Regions from separate parts of the Sphingobacterium sp. GW821-FHT03E03 genome, predicted to be linked through region 1. Evidence: riboswitches for the same ligand, from Rfam matches in the RefSeq annotation. Region 1 holds a riboswitch; each other region holds the start of a gene.

Evidence for each region. Region 1 has a riboswitch for S-adenosylmethionine ahead of AC07UV_RS06690 (O-acetylhomoserine aminocarboxypropyltransferase/cysteine synthase family protein). Riboswitches for the same ligand answer to the same signal wherever they lie in the genome.
Region 2: it holds a riboswitch for S-adenosylmethionine, as region 1 does, so the genes downstream of both, metE (5-methyltetrahydropteroyltriglutamate--homocysteine S-methyltransferase) here and AC07UV_RS06690 (O-acetylhomoserine aminocarboxypropyltransferase/cysteine synthase family protein) in region 1, are expected to answer to the same signal.
Region 3: it holds a riboswitch for S-adenosylmethionine, as region 1 does, so the genes downstream of both, AC07UV_RS10520 (5-oxoprolinase) here and AC07UV_RS06690 (O-acetylhomoserine aminocarboxypropyltransferase/cysteine synthase family protein) in region 1, are expected to answer to the same signal.
Region 4: it holds a riboswitch for S-adenosylmethionine, as region 1 does, so the genes downstream of both, AC07UV_RS17130 (methylenetetrahydrofolate reductase) here and AC07UV_RS06690 (O-acetylhomoserine aminocarboxypropyltransferase/cysteine synthase family protein) in region 1, are expected to answer to the same signal.

What each region holds. Positions count from the first base shown of each region.
Region 1 is NZ_JBWKUH010000004.1:51,835-57,033, forward strand. Features, by position in the region: gene AC07UV_RS06685 (homoserine O-acetyltransferase family protein) at 1-636, opposite strand, end outside; gene AC07UV_RS06690 (O-acetylhomoserine aminocarboxypropyltransferase/cysteine synthase family protein) at 664-1,974, opposite strand; SAM riboswitch class I at 2,233-2,345, opposite strand; gene AC07UV_RS06695 (FUSC family protein) at 2,549-4,567, opposite strand; gene AC07UV_RS06700 (TonB-dependent receptor domain-containing protein) at 4,924-5,199, shown strand, end outside.
Region 2 is NZ_JBWKUH010000003.1:136,552-141,750, forward strand. Features, by position in the region: gene AC07UV_RS05630 (hypothetical protein) at 3-326, opposite strand; gene AC07UV_RS05635 (ATP-binding protein) at 544-2,373, shown strand; gene AC07UV_RS05640 (response regulator transcription factor) at 2,428-3,117, shown strand; SAM riboswitch class I at 3,270-3,373, shown strand; gene metE (5-methyltetrahydropteroyltriglutamate--homocysteine S-methyltransferase) at 3,450-5,199, shown strand, end outside.
Region 3 is NZ_JBWKUH010000007.1:19,789-24,987, reverse strand. Features, by position in the region: gene AC07UV_RS10530 (TolC family protein) at 1-746, opposite strand, end outside; gene AC07UV_RS10525 (DUF3050 domain-containing protein) at 1,119-1,883, opposite strand; SAM-I-IV-variant riboswitch at 2,094-2,187, shown strand; gene AC07UV_RS10520 (5-oxoprolinase) at 2,256-2,522, shown strand; gene AC07UV_RS10515 (glycoside hydrolase family 95 protein) at 2,683-5,034, opposite strand; gene AC07UV_RS10510 (sialate O-acetylesterase) at 5,041-5,199, opposite strand, start outside.
Region 4 is NZ_JBWKUH010000016.1:45,993-51,191, reverse strand. Features, by position in the region: gene AC07UV_RS17135 (DUF2723 domain-containing protein) at 1-557, opposite strand, end outside; gene AC07UV_RS17130 (methylenetetrahydrofolate reductase) at 858-1,814, opposite strand; SAM riboswitch class I at 1,886-1,988, opposite strand; gene AC07UV_RS17125 (hypothetical protein) at 2,091-2,942, opposite strand; gene rimM (ribosome maturation factor RimM) at 3,213-3,737, opposite strand; gene AC07UV_RS17115 (30S ribosomal protein S16) at 3,965-4,486, opposite strand; gene AC07UV_RS17110 (hypothetical protein) at 4,564-4,767, opposite strand; gene AC07UV_RS17105 (UvrD-helicase domain-containing protein) at 4,868-5,199, shown strand, end outside.

The sequences.
Region 1 (5,199 bases):
GATATAATTGCGATAGGATAACAGCGCAATCGAGCGAGCAACTTTAAGCCCTTTTTTACCACCATCGGGATGGTTGGCATAGAAGGTCCGGTCTGCTGTAATTGCTAAACGTTGGCTTTCATTAAAAGCGATTCCCCAGGGGGAATGTACCGCATTGGTGCCGACAACAATGAGTTGATTGATTGCGATCCTGTTGGAAGCGGCCCATTCTAGGGCCTGTTGGCCACCTAGCGAGCCGCCAATTAGAACCTCAAGTTTATTGATATCCAAATGAGCTGCGAGCAATTGATGTGCATTGACCAGATCTTTTACCGTAAACTCCGGAAAGGATAGGTAATAAGGCTGACCTGTTGCCGGGTTGATGGATAGGGGATTGCTACTACCGTAGGCGGATCCTATTACATTGGCACATACGATGTAGTAATCATTCGGATTAAATAGATCGTTAGCACCAAATAGGCCCGGCCACCAGTCCAATACATTCGCATTTGCCGTCAGGGCATGACAGACCCAGATTACGTTGCTGCGATCAGCATTGAGTTCACCAAATACCTCGTAGCTAATCTGTAAATCGACAAGTTCCTTCCCGTTTTCAAATACAAAGGGCTCGGGATGTTGATAAATATGCCTGCTCATTACGTTTAAATTAATGGATGTACCTGATTATTTGATCTTATCGAATGCTTGTTGTAGATCGGCTTTGATATCATCAATATGTTCGATCCCTACAGAAAGGCGCAATAACCCCGGAAATACACCCGCATTTGCCTGATCTTCATCACTTAACTGTTGGTGTGTTGTTGCAGCAGGATGGATGATCAATGATTTTGTGTCGCCTACATTGGCCAAATGGCTGATGAGCTCTAGGCTGTCGATAAAAGCATTAGCTTTTTGAGCAGCATCACCCTTCAACTGGAAGGAAAGGACAGCACCATAACCGTTTTTAAGATATTTTTGCGCATTGGCAAAACTCGGTGAACTTTTTAATCCTGGATAATTTACCTTCTCTACCTGTGGATGGGCTTCAAGCCATTTGGCAACCTCTAAGGTGTTGTCCACATGGCGTTGGACGCGCAATGACAGTGTTTCAAGTCCTTGTAACAATAAGAATGAATTGAATGGAGAAAGTGCCGGACCAAAATCACGTAGACCTTCAACACGGGCGCGGATAGCAAATTGAATATTGCCAAAAGGCCCTTTTTCACCGAATACTTCAGAGAATACCAAGCCGTGATAGCCCTCGGATGGTTCGGAAAATTGTGGGTATTTTCCATTGCCCCAATTGTAATTCCCGCCATCAACGATGACACCACCGATACTTGTGCCATGACCGCCGATCCATTTTGTTGCAGATTCAACGACGACATGTGCACCATATTCCAATGGTTTGAACAGATAACCTCCGGCACCAAACGTATTATCAACAATTAAAGGTAAATCATATTTTTTAGCAACAGCAGCAATTTTTTCAAAGTCAGGAATGTTGAAACTAGGATTTCCGATGGTCTCCACATAGATAGCTTTTGTTTTATCGTCAATAAGAGCTTCAATTTTGTCTGCTTCGGCATCGGTCGCAAAACGAGCTTCGATACCCAAGCGTTTGAAAGCAACTTTAAACTGGTTAAATGTACCACCGTATAAATTAGAACCTGCCACAAAGTTATCTCCCTTTTCAAGAATATTGTTTAAGGCGATAAATTGTGCCGCTTGACCCGAAGCAACAGCTAAAGCCGCAACCCCACCTTCCAACGCTGCAATACGTTGTTCAAAAACATCCGTCGTAGGATTCATTATCCGTGTATAGATATTGCCAAATTGTTTCAGCGCAAATAGATTGGCTCCATGTTCAGCATTCTCAAATACAAATGAAGATGTTTGGTATATAGGTACCGCTCTGGATCCAGTGGTTGGATCTGCCACTTGGCCAGCGTGAACTTGTAGCGTTTCGAATTTTAGATTTTTGTTGGAAGACATAATATATCAGATTTTAAGGGTTCAAAAAAATGTTAACAAGGAAAAAAAGGAAGCATACACACCTGCTGAAAAGGTCTATTAATATCGTTATCCGGGAAAAAGGAGAATGATGCTTAACAAGTTGGGAGGTGCATATGCATGCGCATTCGCATAGACATGGCAATGCTATGTGTTGCTCCTTTACCTATTAGTTGGTTCGTCTGAAATGAACCTAAATTGTTGATGGTTTTGTGTAATGTAATAATCATTGTCTTATTTCATTTATATGCTCCAAAACGATATTGCTTTGGACAGGATTTGGCACCTTTTCAACCAAATTGAAGGTTGCCAGTGGGTCATAGAGCCAGTCTCTCGCCACTTCTTTATAAATCAAGACCTGCTGATTAAGGAAGGTGTTGATTAGAAATCTTCATCTGAAGACACTGCAAATATAAACTTCTTTTCTATTAATGCAAAAGAAAAACAATTTTTTAATTAAAACTATTTTGTAAATACATGTTCCCAATAACCTACAGAAATATAGGCTGAGTTGAAAATCACGTGGTTATTTACTTTTTAAGGACGGAATTTCACCTTATTTTTTACTAGGTGAGATATGTTCCGCTATTTGATCCAAATCTGTCAATAACGATTTTAACTCATCTATTCTGACATAGATGTCTTTGTGCAGGACTTCCGGATTCTTTTTACTGATGGAAATGGAAAGTCCGACTAGATGCGAATTGACGCGATAGGAGAGTGCTTGAAAATGGTGGATATGGGACCAATCTATCCATTTGTGCTCAGGTTCTTTCTTCATTTGGTTGATGGAGTCTGAAAATAGTGCCATCGCTGTTTGCGCCTTTTTACGTGCTAACCGGATGTCAAAGGAGCTCTGTAGATTGTCTGATAGCCGTTGGTTGATAATCTGGAAGTAATGTTGGTTGTAGCTTGCAACCTCCTTTGCTAAATGGACCAAGCTTGAGCTTTGGCGTACTGGAATCAAGAAGTATCCTGCGATGGTCAGAAATGCACCTATCAATGTAAAAGCCATACGACTGCCCAAAATAAGATCGATATTGCCTTCAAATAGGTTTAGCGCAATGACAACGCCCAATGTAATAAAAATAACACTGACCATATAATTGGATCGGTTGAATAGAAAGAAGCCAAAAAGACCGATTGCCGATAGGCTCAGTAATAAGGGGAGACTTTGGAAGAATGCTAGACAGAAGATGCCGATCAAAATACCTGAAAATGTACCTACAATCCGTTCGATGTTGCGTGTTTTGGTCATCGAAAATGCCGGTCTCGCTACGATAGCGATGGTCAGCAAAATCCAATACGTATATTTGAAGTCTAGGAACAGAATGCCGATCAATGCGCCAACACCAAAAAGTAGGGCCATACGTAGCGCAAAACGAAATAACGGATTTTTAAGGTGAAGTTTATTTTTGATTTCACTCAGACTGCCTAGGGGGCGATTGATAAATTGTTGATATTCCGCTGTATCTATTTTGTCCTGAATTTCCTGATTCTGATAAAAAGCAACCTGAATCCGACGGAGTACCTCAAGAATAGACTCCATATTGGTGATAATCGACCTTAGGATAGGGCCGGCTGGACCAGCTTGTTGTTGCTGAATGTTTTTAAGCTCGGTCAAGAGCTCATTCAGTTTAATTGTATTGTAATACAATTGCTGTGCATATCGGAATCTTATATGTGGCTGTGAGAAGCTATCAATTTCTAAGGCCAACAATTTTATTGCACGACGGATCACAGGAAGGCTACCCGTATCTGCAAGATTCTTGCGGATTGCATCATAGTCATGATCGAGGGCGATGATGAGTTCATGTAGATCAATCAGGCCATAAACCTGACTAAGCCAATAATTACTTTTGGGCCATTGATGACCAATAATTTTTTTCTCGCGGAACAACAATGAACGGATCTGTTCCTGCTGCTCACTGATCTGACCGTGAATTTTGCCCACGCGACTGTAGGTAATGTCCAGTGGAATGCTGGGGTCATAGGACTGGGCACGGATCAGCAAGAATTTAGATAAACCCTGAAAACCATTTGCCATCGCATGCTTCAATGAACGATAGGGTCTTATATAAGCCTGTAGCAAGCTGAATAAATAATAAATAGCTGCTCCTGTTGTGATTTGCAGGCCGATCGCCAAGGGATGTTTTGGTGCCAGGCCAATGACAAAACTCATTAAGATCAAAGTCATATTGCCGATAGCAGCATAACGCGGACCGAACAGGCCATACAAGGTAAAGGTAAATCCGGCTAAACCAAGGAGAATAACCAAGGGCCAGTGAAAAGGAAATAAGTAAGCTGTAAGAAACGAGGCAACAAAGAATGTCGGAATGCACACCAATGCAGAGGATAGTTTATCCTTGCGGTTACCGGGAGGGTCAGTCAAGGTCGTCAACAAAGAGCCTACACCAATTCCTATGGCGGTACTCGCCGGAGTTCCTAATAAATAGATTGCTAAACTCGGTAAAATACTGATGGATACATTTCGCAAAGCGTCACCACTGTGCTCGCCTTGGATAAATCGAATAACTCGGCTATAAATACGGTTGAATCTTTTCTTTAATGACACGATGCCCATCAATCAGTTTACTAATTTTCGTTGCAAAAATACGAATATTATGCTTAATATTTTATATATACATTTTATTTATTTTGAATATAGTTGTTTTTTTGAATTTTTATTTTGGAGCAAGTGATCTGTGTCGTTCTATTTCTTTCTTGTACTGATTGAGGGTGCTGGTTGGTCATATTTATAGGTAGAGCAGCCTATTTTTGAATTATTACAGTAAGGGCATCTCATTGTATGGATGAAATGCGGTTTACCGAAGTTATTTGGCTTTCTACCGACTGTTTTTGGTTGTCTATCTATTTCTGCTGGTTAGCGTGTAATGAAAATCCGAGGTTTGTTGTCATCAATATATAAAAATGAGCATTGCTGCCCTAATTGATGATATAAAGATTTACATGATGAAACCACAGAAAAATAAATCGTTGCTATTTTCCATTATTATAATTCTCGTCTTTGCTTGGGGAACTGTTTCTGCACAATCTGGAGAGGGAAAGCTACACGCCGTTGTTGTTGGTCCGGATGATGGGCCGCTTGGTGCGGCCAGTATCTCACTGTTGCGGAGTCCGGGGGATATTCCGTTGAAAGGGACATTGTCGAAAGAGAATGGAGGAATTGAGTTCGTGGAGGTACCT
Region 2 (5,199 bases), on a different contig from region 1:
TTTTATTTCTTGGGATATAAAGAGTCAATCTTTAATTTGAAATCTTTCACTTTCAAACTATCTTCCAATAGTTTAAACGGCAATGTATCCTGTTGTGATTTCCTTCTCTTGGGTGATTTTTCTGTTCCCGGCATAGGTGCCAGACCATCCAGCTTTTTGAATTTCTGAACAGGCATATTATACTTAGCCGATGTGGTATCTAAGCCAAGGACTGGCATCTTGGATTGTTTATCCTGCAGTAACGGACGATGCTCTTTTAGCTTGATCTGACCGAAAGCAATCCCCACTGTAAAAGACAATGCCAATGATAATACATAAGTTTTCATAACATAATCTATTTTAACTTCTAATTTACAACAACATAACCAAGATTTAAAGCAATTGCTGTTAAACATTGTTAAAACAACTCCAAAACAAGTTAGCATCTTTATATTTGTAACAATTCAACTAAAGCAGCAGATGGGATGTGGGAATGGCTCAGAATCACAGCATGTAATGAGCTCATTATGCTATTGAAAATATATATTTGCAAAACATAATTTCATGAAGAAAAATAGTATTGTATTAATCATTGGACTAATGTCTTTGGCACTAATCGGGGTATTGGCTATGCAATTCTATTTTCTACGAGATTCCTACCGTCAAAAATCACAGCTCTTTGACGAGTCCGTCAATGCCGCGCTTACTGCTGTTGCCGGAAAGCTCGAGCGACGTGAAGTTGTAGATTTCGCAAAAGTACAACAGGAGCGTAATATCGAAAAATCCAAACAGGAGCAGGCAAAGCAACAACAGTTGACCGAACAGCTGCAACTGCAAACTCAGATTGAGGACCTGAGAGGCAAATTGGACCATATATATCAAAAATATAAATTAGAAGAAGATAGATTAAAAGCAACCTATCCAAATATTATTAATATTGAAAACTGGTTTTACGAAACCTATGTCAAACGAACACAATACCAAGATCTCGTTGAAATTAATATCGTTAAAACCCCAACAAGTGGACTATATTACCAAGAAGATATTCTTGTTTCCGCAACAAAAACGATTCCACGTGTAGAAGGGAAAGACGATAGTACTCGGTTTCTAGTTGTTCATATCGATGATTTCAAAAGGTTGCTTGCAAAAAGTATCATCGCTCTTCCCCCAAGGTCTAACCCAAAGCTGTCGAAACGAATTTTTGAGTTAGAAACCAAATTAAATAAACTGTCGAAAAAAAATGCAGGCTACGGTTTCAATGTTTACGATTCTGTTGCCATGCTTGGTGGTAAAAAAGCTGATTACATCGAAGATGTCGCTATCGGAATGGAATTGGCGAAAAGACCACTTAAGGATCGGTTGAACATTATTATTGTCCAAGAACTCCTAAAGGAAGAATTGATCCATCGTGACATCAAGGCACCGTTTAATATCGAGATATGGAGCACCAGCAATATTTTGCTAAATAATATTCTCAATGAGGCCGAACTAAACAATCCCATAAATACCACAAAGTATTCTACAGCTCTTTTTAAAGGCGATGTTGGCGCTGCGCCGGGCAAGCTGACCATATACTTCCCCAACAAAAAAGCAATCATAGCAGACAACATGAGCTACTTGCTACTTCCTATGCTCACCCTTTTGTTTCTATTGGTCGGATGTTTTGCTTATACTCTCATCATTATCTTTAGACAAAAGAAGGTATCTGAGATGAAAACTGACTTCATTAATAACATGACCCATGAGTTTAAAACTCCTGTGGCCACGATTATGATCGCCAGTGAATCACTCAAGGATCCGGACATCAATGCGGACCACAAACGTGTACAGAAATTGGCCAATATCATTTACGATGAGAATGTTCGCCTCGGAAATCATATTGAGCGGGTATTAGACTTAGCAAAACTGGAGAAAGAAACATTAAAACTTGATCGTGAAGATGTCCATATCAATGACCTTGTAGCCGCTGTCACAGACAGTATGCAGCTCCGGATGCAGAATATCGGCGGAAAATTCAGTATCGATCTCGCCGCGACAAAAGATATTGTTGTCGGAGATGAGCTGCATTTCTCCAATGTATTTTACAATCTAATGGACAATGCAATTAAGTACAGTAAAGGAGATCTACATGTAAATATCGGTTCTAAAAATATTGGCGATAACATTGTTATCACCATCGCAGACAACGGAATCGGCATGAGTAGGGATCACCTTCAAAAGATATTCGATCAATTTTATCGTATCCCCACCGGAAATGTCCACAACGTTAAAGGTTTTGGTCTGGGCTTAAGTTATGTTCAGGATATTTTGAGAAGACTCAATGGAAGAATCACCGTAAAAAGTGAGAAAGATAAGGGCACAACCTTTGAAGTAATTTTGCCCGTAAAAAAATAACACGTTCCTTTTTTGTATATTCAGGGAACATTAGTGAAAATTAATAGATTCATTATGCAAAAGATATTATTAGCAGAGGATGATCCCAATTTGGGGGATCTTTTAAAGGACTATCTCGAATTAAAGGGAAAATTTGACGTTACGCTCTGTATTGATGGAGACGAAGCCGTTTCCCAGTTCAAAAAAAATGATTATGATTTATGCATTTTCGATGTCATGATGCCTAAAAAAGACGGTTTTACCGTGGGCCGTGAGATCAGAAAAACAAATAGTACCGTACCGATTATCTTCGCCACTGCAAAAGGCATGATGGAGGACAAGACAGAAGCGTTTGAATTGGGTGGAGATGATTATATCACAAAACCTTTCCGTGTTGAGGAGTTACTTCTTCGGATTAATGCTTTATTGAAACGAAGTGTCAGAGATAAAGAGGATGAAGTAGTTGCAGATAAGTTTGAAATTGGAGATTACTTTTTCGACTATACAAGTCAGCAGATTTCTTACAAAGGTCAGATGCAAAAACTATCGACAAAAGAGGCTGAATTACTTCGCCTACTTTGTTTAAAAAAGAATGATGTTTTGACTAGGGAAGAAGCTTTATTAAAAATATGGCATGACGACAATTACTTCACAGGTAGAAGTATGGACGTATTCCTGAGCAAACTTCGTAAATACCTAAGAGAAGACAGCAAGGTTGAAATCGTCAATGTCCACGGAAAAGGTTACAAACTCCTGGTGAGTTAAAGGCATAGAGGGTGAGATACCAATGCGTGATTTCACCCTCCTTTCCAATGAAAAGAAAGAAATAAAACATTTCTATCCTTAGTAGAATATAAAAAATAGATGCACTTTTATAAAAAATTTGCATATCAAAAAGAAATGTTCTAACTTAGCATCGCTTATAGAGAAAGGCAGAGGGAATAGACCCGATGAAGCCTTAGCAACCTGTCCCTTGACAAGGTGCTAAATTCTACCCTACTTGATATGGGAATGATAAGCCGAAGTCACCAAATTCTAGTGTGTCCTTCTCTCTCTAGCAAGAAATATAGTTGAAAAGAAATATTAAAAACATTATTATGTTATTGACTAACAATTTAGGTTACCCTCGTGTGGGCGCGTTCCGCGAATTGAAAAAAGCCAATGAGGCCTATTGGGCTAAAAAATCTTCTGTTGAGGAATTATTGGACACAGCAAAAAAAATTCGTGAAGGCAATTGGAAAACACAAAAAGATGCTGGAATAGATTTGATCCCTTCCAACGACTTCTCTTTTTACGATCAAGTATTGGATTTAACCCTTACTGTTGGTGCAATTCCTGCTCGTTACCATTCTTTGTTGAATAAAGTAGACAACAACTACAGCTTAGACTTATATTTTGCAATGGCGCGCGGTTTCCAACAAAAGGGAATTGATGTGACTGCAATGGAAATGACCAAGTGGTTGGATACCAACTACCACTATATGGTTCCTGAATTCACAAAAGATCAAGAGTTCAAATTGACTTCTGAGAAATTCTTAAATGAATACAACGAAGCAAAATCATTGGGTATTGAGACAAAACCTGTTTTATTAGGCCCAATCACTTACCTTTTGATCGGTAAAGAAAAAGAAGCTGGTTTCGACCGTATCGACCTATTGGACAAATTAGTTCCTGTATATGAGCAAATCTTGTCTAAATTGGCGGAAGCTGGAGCACAATATGTTCAGATCGACGAGCCTTTCTTGGCTTTAGATTTAGATGCAAAAGTAAAAGCATTATACCAACCTACGTTTGAGAAATTGGCTGCTGCTGCCAAAAACATCAAATTGATCGCGACAACTTACTTCGAAGCTTTAAAAGACAACGAAGATATCGCGGTTAACTTACCTATCCATGCATTACACTTGGATTTAGTACGTGGAGAAAACCAATTGGATACAGTTTTAGCTAAAGTTCCAGCTTCATTGACATTATCATTAGGTATTGTTGAAGGCCGTAACATCTGGAAAAACGATTACGAAAAATCATTGGTTAAAATCAAACAAGCAGTTGATGCATTAGGCAAAGACCGCGTTTGGATTGCTCCTTCTTCCTCTTTATTGCACGTTCCTTTTGACTTAGATAATGAGCATAATGAGCAATCATTACCTGCTGAAGTTAAAAACTGGTTAGCATTCGCAAAACAAAAATTAGCAGAGGTAAAAGATCTAGCTATTTTAGCAGAAGGTGAAGTTGATGCAGAAACAACAAAACGTTTCGAAGCCAACAAAACTGCTGCAGAAAGCCGCCGTACTTCTCCGTTGATCCACAAACCGGAAGTTAAAACACGGACAAGCAACATTACTGATGATGATGCAAAACGTACATCAGTTTTTGCTGACCGTAAAGCGGCACAACAATCGAAATTCAACTTACCAGCATTCCCTACGACAACAATCGGTTCTTTCCCACAAACAAAAGATGTGCGTAAATGGAGAGCTGATCTGAAAAAGGGATCGATCACACAAGAAGAATACGATAAAGCGATTGCTGAAGAAACAGAAAATACAATCCGCCTTCAAGAGCAATTGGATATTGACGTATTGGTTCACGGTGAGTTCGAACGTAATGATATGGTTGAATACTTCGGTGAGCAATTAGCTGGATATGCATTTACACAAAACGGTTGGGTACAATCCTATGGTTCACGTTGTGTAAAACCTCCAATTATTTATGGAGATGTATACCGTCCAGAAGATATGACTGTACGTTGGTCTTCATACGCTCAATCATTGACAAACCGTCCGGTTAAAGGGATGTTGACTGGTCCTGTAACAATCTTACAATGGTCTTTCGTACGTAACGATC
Region 3 (5,199 bases), on a different contig from region 1:
ATCAGCTGCAATTTTTGGTTGATGATCTTGATATCATTAGCGATCTGTACCAGCAGCAGTTCACGCTTGGACAATTCGAGGGAAATCCTTAAGACATCACTATGCAGCACAACACCGGCTGTATAACGGTGTTCGATCTCTTTCAATTGTGTCCGCTGATCTTTGATATCCTGCTCGATCAGCAATTTGTTGCGATAGGCTAAATCCAGATCCAGAAACAAGTTACAGATCTCCAGCTTAATCTGCGCCGTGGAACTTTTCCAATCAATGTTGGCCAGTTCCATTTCGAGCTTTTTTGATTCGATTTTCATAAGATCCCGATGGCCGTTGTAAAGGTTCAGGTAGAAATCGAGTCCGGTATCATATAGGTAATGGATAACATCGTGTTGTGATGGTTTGGCAAATATACCTTGATCGTAGACCGGCATATTGCTCGCATAACTGGCAGAAGCCCTGACACCGATTTTCGGCAGCAATTCCATCCGTTGCTGCCGCAGGGCTATTCCTTTTTCCTGTAATTGCAAATGCGACTGTTCGATATACTTACTGTTTTGCAACGACTTACTGATCAGATCAGCAAGTGAGGTGCGTAGCGAGTCCTGGGCCTGCGTTTCTAAAACCGAGCATACAAGTACCAAAACGGTACCTATAGCTTTTGTCCAATGCGACGAAAAAAAGTTCAATGTCTTTCTGTTATTTTTTTGCGTTGCAAACTTAGACACTAATTGAAAAATGAATTTCTTCACAAACGCCAATATGTTATGTAAAAAAGACATTTTTCAATCAATTTTCCACAAAAGGACAAAATCTGCCAAAACCAGGACCAAGCTGTCCTTGGTGTCAACCTCTTCTAGTGGCAATTCTCCGCATGCTAATTGGCTAAAAAACAGCACAACAGCACTAAGTTCGTATGCAGATAAAAGATCTAGCAGAAAATTCTTCGAAATAATTTAGTGGGGGAATTTTTGTTAGCACAGCCTCTTCTCCGGATAATACCATTTCTGGGGAAATGGAGGTTAAAAACTGTATGAAATCACTATGCAACAAATACATATTCACATTTATTACAGAATAAAAATGAACGCGGGACAGGAGCTCAATAAAAAATAGAAGATTCCTTATAGGGAATCTTCTATTGCGTTCCAGAGTTCAATGCGCTTTTGAAGCGCCTCTTTACTGACTATTTTCATTTCTTCCCACTTCTCATCATCCTCTTTGGCCAAATCGCTGATCATCTGCATTGCCAAAGGGCCATGCTCATCACCGTCCAAATCAATATGACGTTGGAAATAGTAGATAAAATTATCTAAGCTCGATTCAGGGAAGTTGGTTTTCAGCTCCTGCAAAATGGAGGTAAACATACCCGGGATAAGATCCTCACGACCAAATGTAAAGGCAGCAGCAATTTTATGTACCTCCCCTTCTTCGATCAATTCAAAAGTAAAATTCAGAAAATCCTTGATCCTTTTATCCAAGGTTGTCAATGCAATGGCATCAAAAATACTTTTGGATTTCTTGGCGCTCACGATAAACTTGTTAACCAGGTGCAGGTCTGCCCCCATTTCACTCATTGCGTCCAGATACATTTCAAAATGGCTCAAACGGCGACCATCGATATATTCGTCGGATTCTTCCGCTAATACAATTTCGTTAATCAGATAGCGTGTCGAAGGGTGCTCACTTGCAAACCAAGGTAAAGTTGTGCAGGTCAATTTAATCTGCAAAGCTTTTAATAAAGACATAAAATCCCATACAGCGTACGCATGCCCTTCAGTAAAAGAACGTAGATTCTTGATCGTTTTGATTTTAGGATACAAGGAGTGTTGCAATAATACCTCGCGTTCGGCAGCAATGTATTCGTTAATTTCCGCAATTCTATTCATGCCGCAAAAGTATTGTCTTATCTCTGTTTTTTAAAGTATTTTCGACGAGATTACAGTAACATGATAAATTATCGGTCAAGCTATCCACTTCATAACCAAACCACAGCCAAAAAACCAAACTCACTTTTGCCGGCCTTAGTCTTCTTATCCACGCCCAATTACCAAAAAAACAAAAATATTTTTAATATTAAAAAATAATCTACTATATTTGTAGAGTATTCAGAATTGCATGATGCAATACCAACCGAGTGTAGACACCGCGGTGGTAAATTAATACGGGTTTCGACCAAAATAAACGTTATACAACGGTTATTTTTCCCCAACAAGATCTGGATACAGTTTATGGTTTAATCCTTTAAATTTTTAAATTGTATGGCTACAACAACAAATCTTTACCAACACTTACTGGAAAAATTCAGCTACTATTCCACAGACGAACTAATACAGCTCAATAACGATACAATCTTGGGACAGGGTTGGGGCTCGGCCAAAGCGACCTTTCGGACAGCGCTGCTCAGTACTTTCTCCAAAAGAGGACTGGATCTATCCAACATCATTTCCAAGGAAGACGGTTTTACCTCAGTGAAGCATGTCCCTGTACGTTTGGAACACAATGTATTGATTCCATTGCAATCTTAAGACAGCAGTCATAGCACTTTCAGCGCAGAAGTACCGACTACCGTCTTGTCTTCTCTGTTTTTCATATTTACATGTAATTGTGTATAACACATGTGTATGCAATGAGATTTTTAAGACAAAAGGATCCCCGGCCTGCAAAAATTGCAGACTAGGGACCCTTTTATTTTTCTTTTGTATGATAGGCGACCCAGTTATGATCTATACATACCTGAAGTTGATGTGATTTGGGTGAATAAATCTGATAGTTCAGTATCTTACCATCTTTCCATTCCATGTCTATGGTATGATTTCCTTTGATGCGCATTCCCCTGACCTGACCTTCTTTTTTCCAGGCTTCAGGGGTCGCCGGTAGAAGATACACCGTATCCTGATGGGACTGCACCAGCATCTCGGCAATACCAGCTGCTCCACCAAAATTACCATCGATCTGAAATGGGGGGCCTGCTGTTAACAAATTGGCATAAACACCGCCCCCAGCACCATAATTAATATGTGTATCGACACGTGGTGTCATCAGCTGCCGAAATAATTTATAGGCCCGTTCGCCCTCATGCAATCTGGTCCAAAACAAGAGTTTATGGGAAATGGCCCAGCTCGGCCCATCATCTCCCCGTACATCTAGGCTTTTTTTAGCGGCTAGCTGCCAGTCTGGATGTTCATCATAACGGATCAAATAGCCTGGATACAAACCATACAAATGCGAGATATGCCGATGCTGCGGATCAACTTCTTCATAATCTTCGATCCATTCCATGATACGGCCATCTTTGGCTAGCTGCACTGCCGGTGCTAAGCGTTTCAATTGCGCTGAAACCTTCGTTAAAAAAGGATCCGATTGTTTGCCCAATAATCCCGCTGCATGAATGATATTTCCAAATAATTCACGTACGATCTGATTATCTATCGTTGGTCCCATCGTGACGTTTGCCTGGTGGCCATTAGGAAGCTTAAAGGAATTTTCGGGAGATACCGATGGCGAAGTCAACAGCCAACCTTTACCGGGGTATTCAGTCAAGGCGCTGGCGTAAAACTGTGCTGCCCCATAGAGAATCGGGTATATGCGTCGTAGATAATCTATATCTTCGGTATAGAGGTAATGTTCCCAAAGGTTATTGCAGAGCCAGCCCGAGCCCGCATTGGCAATTCCCCAGGAAGCAGACTCTCCGGGTTCGGTATAGCCCCATACATTGGTGATCACATGGGCTACCCAGCCCGGTGCATTATAGTATGCTTTCGCGGTCTTCGCCCCCGGGGCCATAAGGCCTTCCACAAGCCCCACCAAGGGTTCATTGAGCTCGCCCAAATTGGCCGCCCCGAGGTGCCAATGGTTCATTTGCACATTGATATCCAGGTGGTAGTCCCCATTCCAGGGTGTCTGAATCTGATTTGCCCATAGCCCTTGTAAATTCGGCGGCAGCAGACCTAAACGCGTACTGCTAATACTAAGGTAGCGACCATACTGATAAAATAAGGCTGCCAGCCCCGGATCCTGATCCGGTTCTTTACCAAAGGCCACCAAACGCTCATCGGTCGGTAAGTCATCTTTCGACTGCCCCAATCGAAGCGACAAACGGTTGAACATGGCCAAATAGTTTCGCAGATGTTCGGCATACTGCTGGCTATAGGATTTTTTTAAAGCCTTTGTTAAAGTTTCGGTTGTTGTACGCTCAAAATCCTTGCCTTTAAAATCGGTATCTGTCGCCACATAAATCAGCACTTCGTCAGCCTGTTGAATAACAATAGATTGTCCTTTTACAAGCTGTTTCCCGCCTTTTATCTGCGCGCGGACACGTGTTTTAAACTGCATTCCTTTACCGTCCACACCATTATCCAATTGTCCCATCAAAATGAGCTCGCCATCTTTGGTCGTAGCAGTCGCCCTTTCGGGACGGTCAATCTTGATTTCCAGGCTTAGCTGGCCTTTTTTGCTACTCTGTAGACGAATAATACCCACATCGTCTGCAAAGCTTGTCCAATATTCCCGGTCATATTTTACGCCTTTGAGCTCATAGCTCGTTTTCACCAGGGCCTTTTCAATATCCAGCTCGCGGCGATAGTTTTGTACCGCAGCAATATCTGTTTTTCCATCAAATGCAAGCGTCAAATTGCCAAGAACTTGATAACAGCCCCATTGCTTACCACCCGATCCCGGGCCTTTGCAGATAAAATGTTGGTCAATCAATCCCTGAGCGAGGTCATTTTTCCCGTTTTTGATCAGGTTTCGAATGCTATCCAAGTACCTACTGGCTTCATAATTATTGGCATCCTGAGGGCTTCCCGACCATAGTGTAATATCGTTGAGTACAACATGTTCATTTATTAAGCCACCGTCGGGCATCATACCGATCTTTCCATTACCTAGAGGCAAGGTCTCCTCCCATTGCTTTGCCGGTTGCCGATACCAGAGTTTGCTCCCTTGCTCCTGCCCAAATAAGTTGCCCGAAAAAAAGAATAGCAGCATAGCACAAAGTATCCTATCTATTCCACGACCTATTTTTGGATATCTATTCATATCACCTTAGTTTTTTGTCCAGTCATCTGTCCGGAAAGGAGATCCGGCCATCCCAGCATCATTATACAAAATCAGGTCCGGGTTATCGGCCCAGCCGTAACGCACTGCCACCGGCGACAGCACTTCTTTAGCGAATACGATCAGCCTATTTCCCACCTGTTTGAC
Region 4 (5,199 bases), on a different contig from region 1:
GAAAGCCCCATGACGAAAGCGATAAAAATCAGCCAGCGGTCACTTCCATTCTGATCCGCACGCACTTCCCATTTAAAAATCGCCCAGAAAACCACGGCTGTACAAAGTGAAGACATCGCATACACTTCGGATTCTACGGCCGAATACCAGAAGGTATCACTGAAACTAAAGGCCATAGCCCCCACTGCACCCGCTCCAAAGATCTGTAAATAGTAAGAAAAAGCAGATTGCTGTGGCTTCTTTACAATCTTCCGAGCAATCGCTGTGATTGTCCAAAATAAAAATGTCACCGTCAGACCGCTACAGACTGCCGAACCAATATTCATCCAGTAGGCGACCTGCCCTGTATTACCGAAAGCCAGATTGGAAAAAACATTCTGAATAAGTAAAAATAGCGGAGCGCCAGGTTGATGTGCCACCTCAAGTTTATACGCACAGGCGATAAATTCACCACAATCCCACCAGCTCACGGTCTTTTCGACAGTAACAATGTAGACAAAAGTAGCAATGAGGCCACAGGCCAAACCAAATCGTGAGTTTAATTTATTATACATCATAAGGACAATTGGTGTATATCTTATTTTTTTAGTGCTTTAAATTAAATAGTTATCTCGATTTAAAAATGTTAATTAACACTATTTAACACTACCGTCTAACTAAAAATATTTTTTGAAAGAGGCCACTTCTATAGTGAAAAGAGAAATGCTGATTTTGAAAGCAGGGGTAATGGCATACTTCATCCCATAAGCTACATAGGCCATGGAGTAAATGCGATTCATTTCACAAGTCCAAAACGGTATATCCGCTATAGGTTCAATAAAAAAGCGAGGGAAAATCCCTCGCTTCTCTTATATTTTTTAGGCTAACTTCTCGACAATCTTTTTCGTTGGCCCAGGATTACTCATGGTATAAAAGTGCAATACTGGCGCACCAAATTTAATCAGTTCCTGACATTGCTGCACAAGCCATTCTTCGCCTACTTGCCTTACATCAGCATTAGTTTTACATGCTGCAACTGCATCACTCAATTCCTCAGGAATATCCAGGTGGAAAATTCTTGGCAAAGTAACCAATTGTTTTTTGGTCGTCAATGGTTTTAGGCCTGGAATGATAGGCACATGGATTCCATTGTCACGGCATTTGGTCACGAATTCCTTATACTTCTCCACGTTAAAGAACATTTGAGTTACAATAAACTCAGCACCCATATCCACTTTTTGCTTCAGATATTTAAAATCAGTATTGAAATTAGGGGATTCAAAGTGTTTCTCAGGGTATCCTGCGACACCAATACAAAAATCGGTTTTTTCAGATGTGATAATATCTTCGTGGAGGTACTTCCCTTTATTCATATCCGTTACCTGTTCCAATAGATCCGTTGCAAAAGCGTGTCCGCCTTCACTTGGAATAAAATCAGCATCTCCTTTACGTGCATCACCTCGTAATACCAATACGTTATCGATACCCAAGAAATTTAAGTCGATCAGAGCATTTTCAGTTTCCTCTTTGGTAAAGCCACCACATATCAGATGGGGTACTGCGTCCACTTTATACTTATTCATGATCGCAGCGCATATCGCCACTGTTCCTGGTCGCTTGCGATAAGATACACGTTCCAACAGCCCACTTGCATGTTCCTTATAGATATAATCTTCCCGATGATAGGTTACATCAATAAAGGGAGGTTTAAATTCCATCAGTTCATCCATTGTTTTAAAAATACTTTGGATGCCCTGTCCCTTTGCAGGAGGTAATAGCTCAAAAGAAAACAATGTTTTTCCTTTAGCATTCTGGATATGGTCGATAATCTTCATTAAAAAACTGTTTTAAGTTTGGGTTGGCTTACATCGAAACGCACAAGTCGAGGATATGTCTATCTGCATGTAACTTATCTTTCCCACATGGAGCAGGGTAGAATTTAGCACCTTGAACAATACAGGTTGCTAAGGCTTCACTGGGTCTAGTCCCTCGGCCTTTCTCTATAAGCGTTGCTAATATCGTCTTAAAAAACCAAACAACAAAAATATTTTTTCGAAAAGCTATAAATTATAGCAACAAAGCTGTCGTTTTCCCAGATTTTACCATGCAAATTATTTCAAAGTTGAAAGAGAATTACGTAGATTCTTTAAATAGAATGTGATTAGCAACAGACCTGAGACACTATATTTCTCCTTCTCTCCGTACTTAAATCCATCCATTAAATATTTATAGGCAACCAATGCATTCTCCTCGTTGTAAAATAGCTCTTTCCATGAAACAGGAACGTCTTCCCATTGTTTCAGTACAATGCCATTTTGCGCATAAGTAATTGGAGATTCAATCCCATCTATCTTATAATCACTATGGACGCCAGAATTTGAGATGTGCTGAAAGTATGCAATAGAATAATCTAAAAAGTTTAATGCCCGGGCCTTTACCTCTTGATCATTTTCAGCACTTGTCGGAATATTACGCCAAAGATTGACTACACTATCAAATTTACTAGGCTGCTCGCGAATGGGTGTTTTGTCCAATTCAAAATTGAGAAACAACCGTTCCGTATTTGGCAAATGGGCTGAATTGAATTGGGAGAAATCACCTTTCAATTGTACGAAATTCTTTTTTACTTGAATTATATCCAAAGAGAGGGTTCCCTTTTTATCATCCACCAATTCAATTTTATCCCCTTCAAATCGATATTTGCCATAGATTAAGATATCACCTATCGCGAGGACAAATTGTCCTTTATCCTGAAGGGAGAGAAAGGAACGATGATGAAGTGGATGATCACAATATGTATCAGGTTCAATATTTAGTGGATCCTTAGCTTTGGCCTCTAGGTAGCCGTCATTGGTATAACCACAGATAACTTGATAATTTCCGATCGGAAATTCTTTTTTCTTCCCAAAGAAAGCGCAAGAGGATAAGAATATCGTTGAAATAATTAGCAGTAATAGTTTCAAGACAGATCGTTTATAATGGTCAATATATTGATTATTCAGTACCAATTTAAACAAAATCCATCAGAGTAAGAGATCCCTGACTGTCCCAAGACAAAAATTTTGTCAGATGAAGCAAAATACGATTTAAAACCTCAACTTAATGAATCGAAAAAGGTCTAAATTCCTTTACGAACTTAGACCTTTTTCGATTCAAATTTATAGGAATCAAGACGGACCCTCCAAAGTAAATTCCGATTTGTAATCAAGGATTAATTTACAAGACGTCCACTTTTATTCTTTATAAAGATCAACTAACCCTTCAGGCAATTCCACTTCAATAATCTCTTCTTCTCCATCTATGCCAACGATTAAGTCGTCGGATAGTGGGAACATCAATTCTTTACCGTCCATATCAACTGTCGCGACGAATTGTTGTGGAAATTCCTGTACATCTGTAATTTTCCCCAGTTCACCATGAGTTTCATCAATCACCAAAAAGCCGATCAAATCCGTATATCTAAAATCATCGGGATCCCGTTCTGGCATTTTATCATTGGGTAGATAAACCTTTTTGTGAACGAGCACCTGTGCCTTGTCGATATGATCGACATCTTCAAATGTCACGTAGGCGGTACTATTTTTCTGCAGTTTTATAGCATCGATAAAATAAGGTACAAGCTTTTTGTTGACCTCCAAAAAAACGACATCTATATCCAAACTCTCATAGTCTTCAAATTCGAAAAACAGTTGCATCTCGCCTTTTAGACCTCGTGTTTTGCTGATATAGCCTATATAAAAACTTTGATCAATAGTCATTTTGTAGTATTGCGTATTGGGATATTAGTATTGAGATGCTTTTCTTTCCAGCTTCCACTGTAAATTCAGCATCTATTTAATTTTCATTTTCTTGTATAGCGGTATGATGGTATAGCTGCTCCTATTTTAAATTAGAGCAATCAGCATCACATTTTAACACATAAACTATTTTATTAAAAAAGCCGGCTCAAGATTGAGTCGGCTTTCTCGAATACTTTATGAAAGAATTAACCTTCAGTTTCTTCTGATGCAGGAGCTTCAGTCTCTTCAGCAGCAGGTTCTTCTGCTACAGGAGCATTTTTAGCAGCTACAGCAGCAGCTTTTTCTTCTTTTTTCTTCGCTTCAGCAGCTAAAGCAGCTTTCTTAGCATCAGCTTTAGATTGAGCTAAACCATCTTTTTTACCAGAGATTCTAGCTTCGTTAGCTTCAGTCCAAGCAGTGAATTTAGCTTCAGCAGCAGTTTCATCAAAAGCACCTTTTTTCACACCACCTTGTAAGTGTTTTTTGTAAAGAACACCTTTGTAAGAAAGGATAGCACGAGCTGTGTCAGTAGGTTGAGCACCTTTATTCATCCAATCCAAAGCTTTTTCAAAATCCAAAACGATAGTTGCAGGATTTGTGTTTGGGTTGTAAGAACCGATACGTTCGATGAATTTACCATCACGTGGAGCGCGAGAATCCGCTACGACTACGTGGTAAAAAGGACGTCCTTTTTTACCATGTCTTTGCAATCTGATTTTAGTTGCCATTTCTTAATTTTATTTTATGTATTCAACATATCCCCCGAGCTTCATACTAGAGGGGATGCAAAGATAGTTATTTTTTTTTATTCATAGACATAATTTAATAAAACTTCGCTGAAAATGACATCCTTAACTCCTTCAAAATCCCCTTTAACAACGTAATTCATTGCCGTAGGTTTGCCACTAGCGTCCAAGGTAATTTTTACAGGCGTTTTCTTTGCCCAATCTGGTGGCATTTCCTGATTGGTCTTCCCCTGAACCGAGGTAGAGAAAAAAGCATTTTCCAAATTTTTGGACTAAATTAGATACAAATTAAGCCTATTTTTTTCAGTTAAAATAATCTTCGGCATTTTTGCCAATTCACATTTTACTTTCTACCTTCATTCCATGAAATCTGTTGCGCCATTAAAAATACTTAAAGCTTCGGCCGGTTCCGGAAAAACCTTTAGTCTGACACTACATTATCTAACATTATTGCTGTCCAATGAAAACAGCTATAAGGAGATATTGGCGGTAACGTTTACCAACAAGGCCACCGCAGAAATGAAAGAGCGCATACTCTCCGTGCTCCAAGGCCTAGCTATTGGCGACCTCAGTCCCAAAATCGAAGATTTCAGAAAATTATTGCTGCAGCAACAACCCGACTGGACAAGCTATTTGATCCAGGAGAAGTCCTATCGTGTCTACCGTCGAATCTTACACGATTACAGTCATTTTAC